Regions from separate parts of the Pseudomonas sp. TWP3-1 genome, predicted to be linked through region 2. Evidence: predicted binding sites of a transcription regulator. Region 2 holds the regulator's gene; each other region holds the start of a gene.

Region 1 (3,277 bases), on a different contig from region 2:
CCTCGGTGCCGCAGATAAATCAAAAGATCAGAAACGACGACTGCTGCGCAGCCGAGCGGGGATAAATCCCCTCGCCACAAGAGCCCCTTGCCAGATTCAGCGTCCGACTTTCATTGCCGCGATGGCGTCCACCGATTCACGAATCAGCGCCGGGCCTTTATAGATGAAGCCGGAGTAGATCTGCACCAGGCTCGCGCCGGCAGCAATCTTCTCGGCCGCATGCTTGCCTTCGGTAATCCCGCCCGCCGCGATGATCGGCAGACGACCGCCCAGCTCCGCCGCCAGCACTTTCACCGTGTGCGTGCTCTTCTCACGCACCGGCGCACCGGACAGACCGCCCATCTCGTCGCCATGTTCCATGCCTTCGACGCCAACGCGACTCAGGGTGGTGTTGGTGGCGATCACCGCATCCATCCCGGTTTCGATCAGTGCCTGGGCAACCTGCACGGTTTCTTCGTCGGTCATGTCCGGAGCGATCTTGATCGCCAGCGGCACATGCTTGCCGTGACGCAGCGCCAGTTCGGCGCGACGCTGGGCCAAGTCCGCCAGCAACTGCTTGAGCGAATCACCGAATTGCAGGCTGCGCAGGCCCGGGGTGTTCGGCGAGCTGACGTTGACCGTGATGTAACTGGCGTGGGCGTAAACCTTGTCCAGGCAGATCAGGTAGTCGTCGACTGCGCGCTCGACCGGGGTGTCGAAATTCTTGCCGATATTGATCCCAAGCACGCCTTTATATTTGGCGGCAGCAACCCGCGCCAACAGGTGATCAACGCCAAGGTTGTTGAACCCCATGCGATTGATGATCGCCTCGGCTTCCGGCAAGCGGAAGATCCGCGGTTTCGGGTTGCCCGGCTGCGGACGCGGAGTGATGGTGCCGATTTCGACGAAACCGAAACCCAACTGTGCAAAGCCGTCGATGGCCGCGCCGTTCTTGTCCAGACCTGCGGCCAGACCCACCGGGTTCGGAAAGTCCAGCCCCATGACATTCACCGGCACGTGCGCCGGGGCCTTGCACAGCAAGCCGTTGAGGCCCAAACGTCCGCCCGCGCCGATCAGATCCAGCGACAGGTCGTGGGAGGTTTCCGGGGAAAGTTTGAACAACAGCTGACGGGCCAGGGTGTACATGGGCGGCGATGACTCGGGCGGCGAAAAGAGGCGGCGATTATAGCCGGGCATGACCCTGCGGCGCGAGGCGCACGCGCAAATCCTTGTGCGTGGCATATGCCTTGCACCCCGGTATTTCACGATCGCTTTTGCAGGTGCATGGAATGACTCAACCTTCTGCCAGGCCGCTGGCCTGGGTCAACGGCAGCGACGCCCCGGAAAAAAGCGCAATCAATCTTGGCTTCATGGCCCTGAGCGACTGCGCCTCGCTGGTGGTCGCCGCCACGCAGGGCTTCGCTCAGCCTTACGGCCTGACGCTGAACCTCAAGCGTCAGACTTCGTGGGCCAATCTGCGCGACAAACTGGTCAGCGGCGAACTCGACGCCGCGCACAGCCTGTATGGCCTGATCTACGCGGTGCATCTGGGCATCGGCGGCGTGGCGCCGACCGACATGGCGGTGTTGATGGGCCTCAACCAGAACGGTCAGAGCCTCAACCTGTCCCACGGCTTGCAACGGCTCGGCGTGACCAGTCCTGAAGCGCTCGACCGCCATGTGCACCATTCGCGCGCAAAACTCACCTTCGCGCAGACCTTCCCCACCGGCACTCACGCGATGTGGCTGTATTACTGGCTGGCGAGCCAAGGCATTCATCCGCTGCGCGATGTCGACAGCGTGGTGGTGCCGCCGCCGCAAATGGTCGCGCACTTGCAGGCCGGACGTATCGACGGTTTCTGCGTCGGCGAGCCATGGGCAGCCAGCGCGGTGCAACAGGATCTCGGTTTTACCTTGGCGACCAGCCAGACCATCTGGCCCGATCACCCGGAAAAAGTCCTCGGCTGCACCCGCGCCTTCGTCGAGCAGTATCCGAATACCGCACGGGCGCTGGTGATGGCGATTCTCGAAGCCAGCCGTTTCATCGAAGCAAGCCCGGAAAACCGCCGCAGCACCGCACAGTTGCTGAGCGCGCCGGAATATCTCGACGCGCCGGTTGCCTGTATCGAACCGCGGTTTACCGGCGACTACGCCGACGGCCTCGGCAATCGCTGGCAAGATCCGCACGCGCTGCGCTTTCATGGCGACGGCTCAGTCAATCTGCCGTACCTGTCGGACGGCATGTGGTTCATGACCCAGTTCCGCCGCTGGGGTTTGCTGCGTGATGACCCGGATTACCTCGGCGTCGCCCGTCAGGTGCAGCAACTTGCGTTATACCGCGACGCCGCCACTGCCGTCGGTGTCCCCACGGGCGCGGGAGATATGCGCAGCAGCCAATTGATCGACGGCAAAATCTGGGACGGCAGCGATCCAGCCGGCTACGCCCGCAGTTTCAAATTGCACGCGCTGAGCGACAGCGCTGCCCTTCTCGCTCGCCGCTGACAGGAGATCGCGAACATGCTGCGCATTCTGCTGATCAACGACACCGCAAAAAAGGTCGGGCGCTTGAAAGCCGCGTTGACCGAGGCCGGATTCGAGGTCATCGATGAATCGGGATTGACCATCGACCTGCCCGCGCGCGTCGAAACGGTGCGCCCGGACGTGATCCTGATCGATACCGAGTCACCGAGCCGCGATGTGATGGAGCAAGTGGTGCTGGTCAGCCGCGACCAACCACGGCCGATAGTGATGTTTACCGACGAGCATGACCCCGGCGTGATGCGTCAGGCGATCAAGTCCGGGGTGAGTGCCTACATCGTCGAAGGCATTCACGCACAACGTTTGCAGCCGATTCTCGACGTGGCGATGGCGCGCTTCGAAAGCGACCAGGCCCTGCGCGCCCAATTGCATGCCCGCGACCAGCAATTGGCCGAGCGCAAGCGCATTGAGCTGGCCAAGGGCTTGTTGATGAAGATGAAGGACTGCAATGAAGAAGAGGCCTACACGCTGATGCGCCGCCAGGCCATGAGCCGCCAGCAGAAACTGATTCAGGTTGCGGAGCAGATCATTGCCATGAGCGAGTTGCTGGGCTGAGGTTTGCGGTGCCTGTGAAGGCCCCATCGCGCAAGTCGAATCGTCGCACCGCAGCTCCCACAGGTTTCCTAGTCGTACACAGAGTTCGTGATTAACGCAGAACCTGTGGGAGCGGGCTTGCCCGCGATTGGCCGCTACTCGGTCTCGAACTGTTGGCACAGTTCTCGCTAAGTAATCACTACAGGTAACCAACGGCGGTTGCCCCA
Region 2 (3,277 bases):
GTTTCCGAGAAGCGCTTGAGCAGGGTTTCCTCATCGGCATCCAGATACAACACATCGCACTGGATGTGCCGGCCGCGCACTTCTTCAAGCAGCTCGGGAAAGCGTGAGAGATGGCTCGGCAGATTACGCGCGTCGATGGAAACCGCCACCAGTGGCTGTGCCAACTCGGTGTGAATCAGCGCGCGTTCGGCCAGTTCCGGCAGCAGGCCGGCCGGCAGATTGTCGATGCAGTAGTAGCCGTTGTCCTCAAGGACATTCAGAGCGGTACTTTTACCCGAGCCGGAGCGGCCACTGACGATGATCAAACGCATGATTACTGCCCGTTCTGCTCGTCGAGGACAACCTGATACAAGGCTTGGTTACTGGTGGCGCTACGCAGTTTTTCGCGGACGTCCTTGCGGTCGAGCATGCTGGCAATCTGTCGCAACAGTTCCAGGTGTGCATCGGTGGCAGCTTCGGGGACCAGCAGCACGAACAGCAGGTCAACCGGAGCACCATCGATGGCGTCGAAATCGATCGGAGCTTCCAGGTGTATCAAGGCGCTGATAGGGGATTCGCAGCCCTTGAGGCGGCAATGAGGGATGGCGATGCCGTTGCCAAAACCGGTAGAACCGAGTTTTTCACGGGCAATCAAAGCCTCGAAGACATCTTGCATCTCCAGATCCGGAACTTCCCGGGCGATCAGGTTGGCAATTTGCTCGAGGGCTTTCTTTTTGCTGCCGCCCGGCACGTTCACGAGGGAACGGCCGGGGGTCAGGATACTTTCAAGTCGGATCATGGAATGGGGGGTTATCGACCCGTCGCGCCTTGAAGCAGGCTCTGGGTCTTTTCCTTATGCTTTTTGAGTTGTTTGTCGAGCTTGTCGGTCAATGCGTCGATCGCTGCGTACATATCGGTATGTTCCGCGTTTGCGACGACCTCACTGCCGGGAATATGCAAGGTGGCTTCGATTTTCTGCTTGAGCTTTTCGACACACATCGTGACTTGCACGTTGGTGATCTTGTCGAAATGGCGCTCCAATCGTTGAAGTTTCTCGTTGATGTAGTCGCGCAGAGGTTCGGTCACTTCCAGTTGGTGTCCACTGATGTTGACTTGCATACAGCTTCTCCTTCGTTGCCAGTGCATAAAGCGGCAGGCCGAAAAGCCTGCCACTGGAACGCTGTAACGTGGCTTACATCAACCGCTTGCGTTCGCTCGAAGGCGCGATCCCGAGAGATTCGCGGTACTTGGCGACGGTGCGGCGAGCCACCTGAATGCCTTGTGCCTCCAGTAAACCAGCGATCTTGCTGTCACTCAACGGCTTTTTCTGATTTTCCGCGGCAACCAGTTTTTTGATGATCGCGCGGATCGCCGTGGACGAGCATTCACCGCCTTCGGAGGTGCTGACGTGGCTCGAGAAAAAGTATTTCAGTTCATATATACCGCGCGGGGTATGCATGAATTTCTGCGTGGTCACGCGGGAAATCGTCGATTCGTGCATGCCGACCGCTTCAGCGATGTCATGCAAGACCAGCGGCTTCATCGCTTCGTCGCCGTATTCCAGAAAGCCGCGCTGGTGCTCGACGATCTGCGTGGCGACTTTCATCAGGGTTTCGTTGCGGCTTTGCAGGCTTTTGATGAACCAGCGCGCTTCCTGCAACTGATTGCGCATGAAAGTGTTGTCGGCGCTGGTGTCGGCACGGCGGACGAAACCTGCGTACTGCGCGTTGACCCGCAGGCGCGGCACGGATTCCTGGTTCAGTTCGACCAGCCAGCGCTCGTTGTCCTTGCGCACGATGACGTCCGGCACCACGTACTCGGCTTCGGACGATTCGATTTGCGAACCCGGACGCGGATTGAGGCTTTGCACCAGCTCGATGACCTGGCGCAGCTCGTCTTCCTTGAGCTTCATGCGCCGCATCAGCTGACTGTAATCGCGGCTGCCTAGCAGATCGATGTAGTCGCTGACCAGACGCTTGGCTTCGACCAGCCACGGCGTTTTAGCGGGTAGCTGACGCAGTTGCAGCAGCAGGCATTCGCTGAGGTTGCGTGCGCCGATGCCGGCTGGCTCGAATTGCTGGATGCGGTGCAGCACGGCTTCGATTTCATCCAGCTCGATATCGAGCTCGGGATCGAAGGCGTCGAGAATTTCTTCGAGGGTCTCGTCGAGGTAGCCCTGATTGTTGATGCAGTCGATCAGGGTCACGGCGATCAGGCGATCGGTGTCGGACATCGGCGCGAGGTTCAACTGCCACAGCAGATGGCTTTGCAGGCTTTCACCGACGGAGGTACGCGTGGTGAAGTCCCACTCGTCATCGTCGTTGCTTGGCAGGCTGCTGGCGCTGGTCTGGTAGACGTCTTCCCAGGCAGTATCGACGGGCAATTCGTTGGGGATGCGCTCGTTCCAGTCGCCTTCCTCGAGGTTGTCCACCGTCGGGGCGCTTTCCTGAAAAGAGGGTTCCTGGGTTTCGGTGTTGGGCTTCTGCTCGACGTTGTCGGCGAGGGGATCGGAGTTGTCGAAGTCTTCGCCTTCTTCCTGGCGTTCGAGCATCGGATTGGATTCCAGAGCCTCCTGGATTTCCTGTTGCAGATCCAGGGTCGACAATTGGAGCAGGCGGATGGCCTGTTGCAGCTGCGGTGTCATCGTCAGCTGCTGGCCCATTCTCAAGACTAGCGATGGTTTCATGGCAGGGGCTTAACACCTTATTCGCCGGCGCTATGCGCCATCCACTACAGGGCGCCGGAGCGCCAAACTTAAGCAAATTATATGCCTGAAACTGAAGTGTTTGCCTAGAGCACCGTAACAATTAAACCAAGAAAATCGCAGGGATGCCCAGGCTCGTGCGAGGACACCCCAATGATCACAGGCGGAACTCGTGACCCAGATACACTTCCTTCACCAGATCGTTGGCGAGGATGGTGGCCGAGTCGCCTTCGGCGATCAGTTGACCGTCGTTGACGATGTAGGCAGTTTCGCAGATGTCCAGCGTCTCACGGACGTTGTGGTCGGTGATCAACACACCGATACCCTTGGCCTTGAGGTGATGGATGATCTGCTTGATGTCGCCGACCGAAATCGGGTCAACACCGGCGAACGGTTCGTCGAGCAGGATGAATTTCGGTGCGGTGGCCAGCGCGCGGGCGATTTCGACCCGGCGACGTTCACCACCCGACAGGCTCATGCCGAGGTTGTCGCGGATGTGGCTGATGTGGAATTCCTGCAGCAGGCTTTCCAGCTCTTTGCGACGGCCGGCCTTGTCGAGCTCCTGACGCGTTTCGAGGATGGCCATGATGTTGT
Region 3 (3,277 bases), on a different contig from region 2:
CTCAACTTGCTGGTGGAGTACGGGATCAACGTCGCACGCGGCGAAGTTGGTGGCGAGCACGGCAACGCGATCTACCTGCATTGCCCGAACCTGATCAACATTCAGTTCCAGGCGCTGCGCCCGAAGTTCGAAGCGATTGCCGGGGTGTTTGGCGTCAAGCGCGTCGGGCTGATGCCCAGCGAACGTCGGCATATGGAATTGAACGCCTTGCTCGGCGCGCTGGAGTTTCCGGTGCTGTCGATCGACATGGGCGGCTCGATCGTGGCGGCCAACCGCGCGGCGGCGCAGTTGCTCGGGGTGCGCGTCGACGAGGTTCCGGGAATTCCGCTGTCGCGTTACGCCGAAGATTTCGACTTGCCGGAACTGGTGCGCGCCAACAAATCGCGGATCAACGGCATGCGGGTCAAGGTCAAGGGCGACGTGTTTCTCGCCGACATCGCACCACTGCAATCCGAACACGACGACAGCGAAGCCATGGCCGGCGCGGTGCTGACTTTGCATCGAGCGGACCGGGTTGGCGAGCGTATCTATAACGTGCGCAAGCAAGAGCTGCGCGGCTTCGACAGCATCTTCCAGAGTTCCAAAGTCATGGCCGCCGTGGTGCGCGAAGCTCGGCGTATGGCACCGCTGGATGCGCCGCTATTGATAGAAGGCGAAACCGGCACCGGCAAAGAATTGCTGGCGCGCGCCTGTCACCTCGCCAGTCCACGCGGACAATCGCCGTTGATGGCGCTCAACTGTGCCGGGTTGCCCGAGTCGATGGCCGAGACCGAGTTGTTCGGCTACGGCCCCGGCGCGTTCGAAGGTGCGCGGGCCGAAGGCAAGCTCGGGCTGCTGGAGCTGACGGCGGGCGGTACGTTGTTTCTCGATGGCGTCGGCGAAATGAGCCCGCGCTTGCAGGTGAAATTGCTGCGCTTCTTGCAGGACGGTTGCTTCCGTCGTGTCGGCAGTGATGAAGAGGTGTATCTGGATGTGCGGGTGATCTGCGCGACGCAGGTGGACTTGTCCGAACTGTGCGCGCGCGGTGAGTTTCGTCAGGATTTGTACCATCGCTTGAACGTGCTTTCGCTGCACATCCCGCCACTGCGTGAATGCCTCGACGGGCTGACACCGCTGGTTGAACACTTCCTCGATCAGGCCAGTCGGCAGATCGGTTGCGCGCTGCCGAAACTGGCACCGGCGGCGATGGATCGGCTGAGTCACTACCATTGGCCGGGCAATGTGCGGCAACTGGAGAACGTGCTGTTTCAGGCGGTTTCGCTGTGTGACGGCGGCACGGTCAAGGCTGAGCACATTCGCCTGCCGGATTATGGCGTGCGTCAGCCGCTTGGCGATTTTTCGCTGGAGGGCGGGCTGGATGAAATTGTCGGGCGCTTTGAGAAGGCTGTGCTGGAGCGGCTGTATTCGGAACATCCGAGTAGTCGGCAACTCGGCAAGCGACTCGGCGTCTCGCACACCACCATTGCTAACAAATTGCGCGAATACGAAGTCGGCAAAGATTCCGGAAGTTAAGAAGAACCCCTGTGGCGAGGGGATTTATCCCCGATGGGCTGCGAAGCAGCCCCAAATCCATCCAAAGCGGTGTATCAGTTGAACTGCGTTTATCGGTATCGGGGCGGCTTCGCCACCCAGCGGGGATAAATCCCCTCGCCACAAGTTCGCCAACAACCTCAGAGATCGTGATTGCCGCATAGCGGCATTCCACCGCCGGTTTTTCGACTTCGATACATTTCCCTTTTCCCCCTAAAACCCTTCAAGTCCTTTGTTTGCCGGGCTTCGTGCTGCCAGAAAAAAGTTGGTCTGCAAATTGCTTAAGGCTCAGCAGTACAGCGGTGGGCGGCAAACGTCCGGCATGCAGAGGAAAGAGTGTGGACAAGTACCTTTATGTGGCAATGACCGGCGCCAGCCAGAACGCACTGGCGCAAAAGGCGCATGCCAACAACCTGGCGAACATCTCCACCAACGGTTTTCAGCGCGACCTGGAACAGGCGCGTTCGATGCCGGTGTTCGGTGACAGCTTTCCGGCGCGTGCGTTTGCCATGAGCGAGCGGCCCGCTACCGACTTCACGCCTGGCTCGCTGGTGCAGACCGGTCGTGACCTCGACGTGGCCGTGACCGGCAACGGCTGGATCGCCGTGCAGAACCCGAGCGGTGGCGAAAGCTACGTGCGCACCGGCAGCCTGAACGTCGATGCCCTCGGTGTGTTGCGCGCCGGCAACGGCATGCCGGTGATGGGCAATGGCGGTCCGATCGCCGTGCCGCCCGAGCAGCAGATCGAAGTCGGTGAAGACGGCACCATCAGTATTCGCGCGATGGGTGAAGGCCCGCGCGTGATGGCCGAAGTCGACCGGATCAAACTGGTCAACCCGGACATCAAGAACATGAATAAAGGCCTCGACGGCTCGATCTACACCAAGGACGGCCAGCCGGCGCAGGCCGATGCCAACGTCAAACTGGTCTCGGGTTTTCTTGAGTCGAGCAACGTCAATGCCGTCGAAGAGATGACCTCGGTGCTGGCCCTGGCCAAGCAGTTCGAGTTGCACATCAAGATGATGAACACCGCCAAAGACGACGACCAGGCCATGGCTCGGGTCTTGCAGATCAGCTAATTATCAGAACGTCGCGCCGTAAAACAGGCGCACGAGGAGAATCGAATGCTTCCGGCTCTATGGGTTGCCAAAACAGGTCTGTCCGCTCAGGACACCAACCTGACTACCATTTCCAACAACCTGGCCAACGTGTCGACCACGGGTTTCAAACGTGACCGCGCAGAATTCCAGGACCTGCTGTACCAGATCAAACGCCAGCCAGGCGCCCAGTCGACTCAAGACAGCGAACTGCCGACGGGTCTGCAATTGGGTACCGGTGTGCGCATCGTCGGCACTCAGAAAAACTTCACCGCCGGCAGCCTGCAAACGACTGAGCAGCCGCTGGACATGGCCATCAACGGTCGCGGTTTCTTCCAGATCCTGCAGCCGGACGGCACCACGTCCTACACCCGTGACGGTACATTCCACCTCGATTCCAATGGCCAGATCGTCAACGCCAGTGGTTTCGCTCTGGAGCCTGCGATTGTTATCCCGAACGACGCGCAAACCTTCACCGTCGGCAATGACGGCACCGTTTCCGTGACCTTGCCTGGCAACGCCGCTTCGCAAGTGATCGGCAACCTGCAGACCGCTGACTTCATCAACCCGGCCGGTCTGCAAGCCGTGGGCAACAACCTGTTCCTGGAAACTGCTGCTTCCGGCGCGCCGCAAGTCGGCACTCCGGGGCT

What was found. Region 2 encodes sigma-54, which starts transcription at its own class of promoters, with help from an activator protein. Its sites were predicted from a motif close to ANTGGCATNNANNTTGCTNT; they were not measured.
Region 1: the regulator sigma-54 is predicted to act here: its motif matches at 1,214-1,233, upstream of ACP7BN_RS15530 (CmpA/NrtA family ABC transporter substrate-binding protein).
Region 3: the regulator sigma-54 is predicted to act here: its motif matches at 1,795-1,814, upstream of ACP7BN_RS14380 (flagellar basal body rod protein FlgF).

Annotation. Positions count from the first base shown of each region.
Region 1 covers NZ_JAFCUQ010000010.1:81,976-85,252, reverse strand. The annotation lists gene ACP7BN_RS15535 (quinone-dependent dihydroorotate dehydrogenase) at 97-1,125, opposite strand; gene ACP7BN_RS15530 (CmpA/NrtA family ABC transporter substrate-binding protein) at 1,269-2,480, shown strand; gene ACP7BN_RS15525 (ANTAR domain-containing response regulator) at 2,496-3,071, shown strand.
Region 2 covers NZ_JAFCUQ010000003.1:220,019-223,295, reverse strand. The annotation lists gene rapZ (RNase adapter RapZ) at 1-311, opposite strand, end outside; gene ptsN (PTS IIA-like nitrogen regulatory protein PtsN) at 314-778, opposite strand; gene hpf (ribosome hibernation-promoting factor, HPF/YfiA family) at 790-1,098, opposite strand; gene ACP7BN_RS06305 (RNA polymerase factor sigma-54) at 1,172-2,665, opposite strand; gene lptB (LPS export ABC transporter ATP-binding protein) at 2,841-3,277, opposite strand, start outside.
Region 3 covers NZ_JAFCUQ010000009.1:74,202-77,478, forward strand. The annotation lists gene ACP7BN_RS14375 (sigma-54-dependent transcriptional regulator) at 1-1,512, shown strand, start outside; gene ACP7BN_RS14380 (flagellar basal body rod protein FlgF) at 1,869-2,609, shown strand; gene flgG (flagellar basal-body rod protein FlgG) at 2,655-3,277, shown strand, end outside.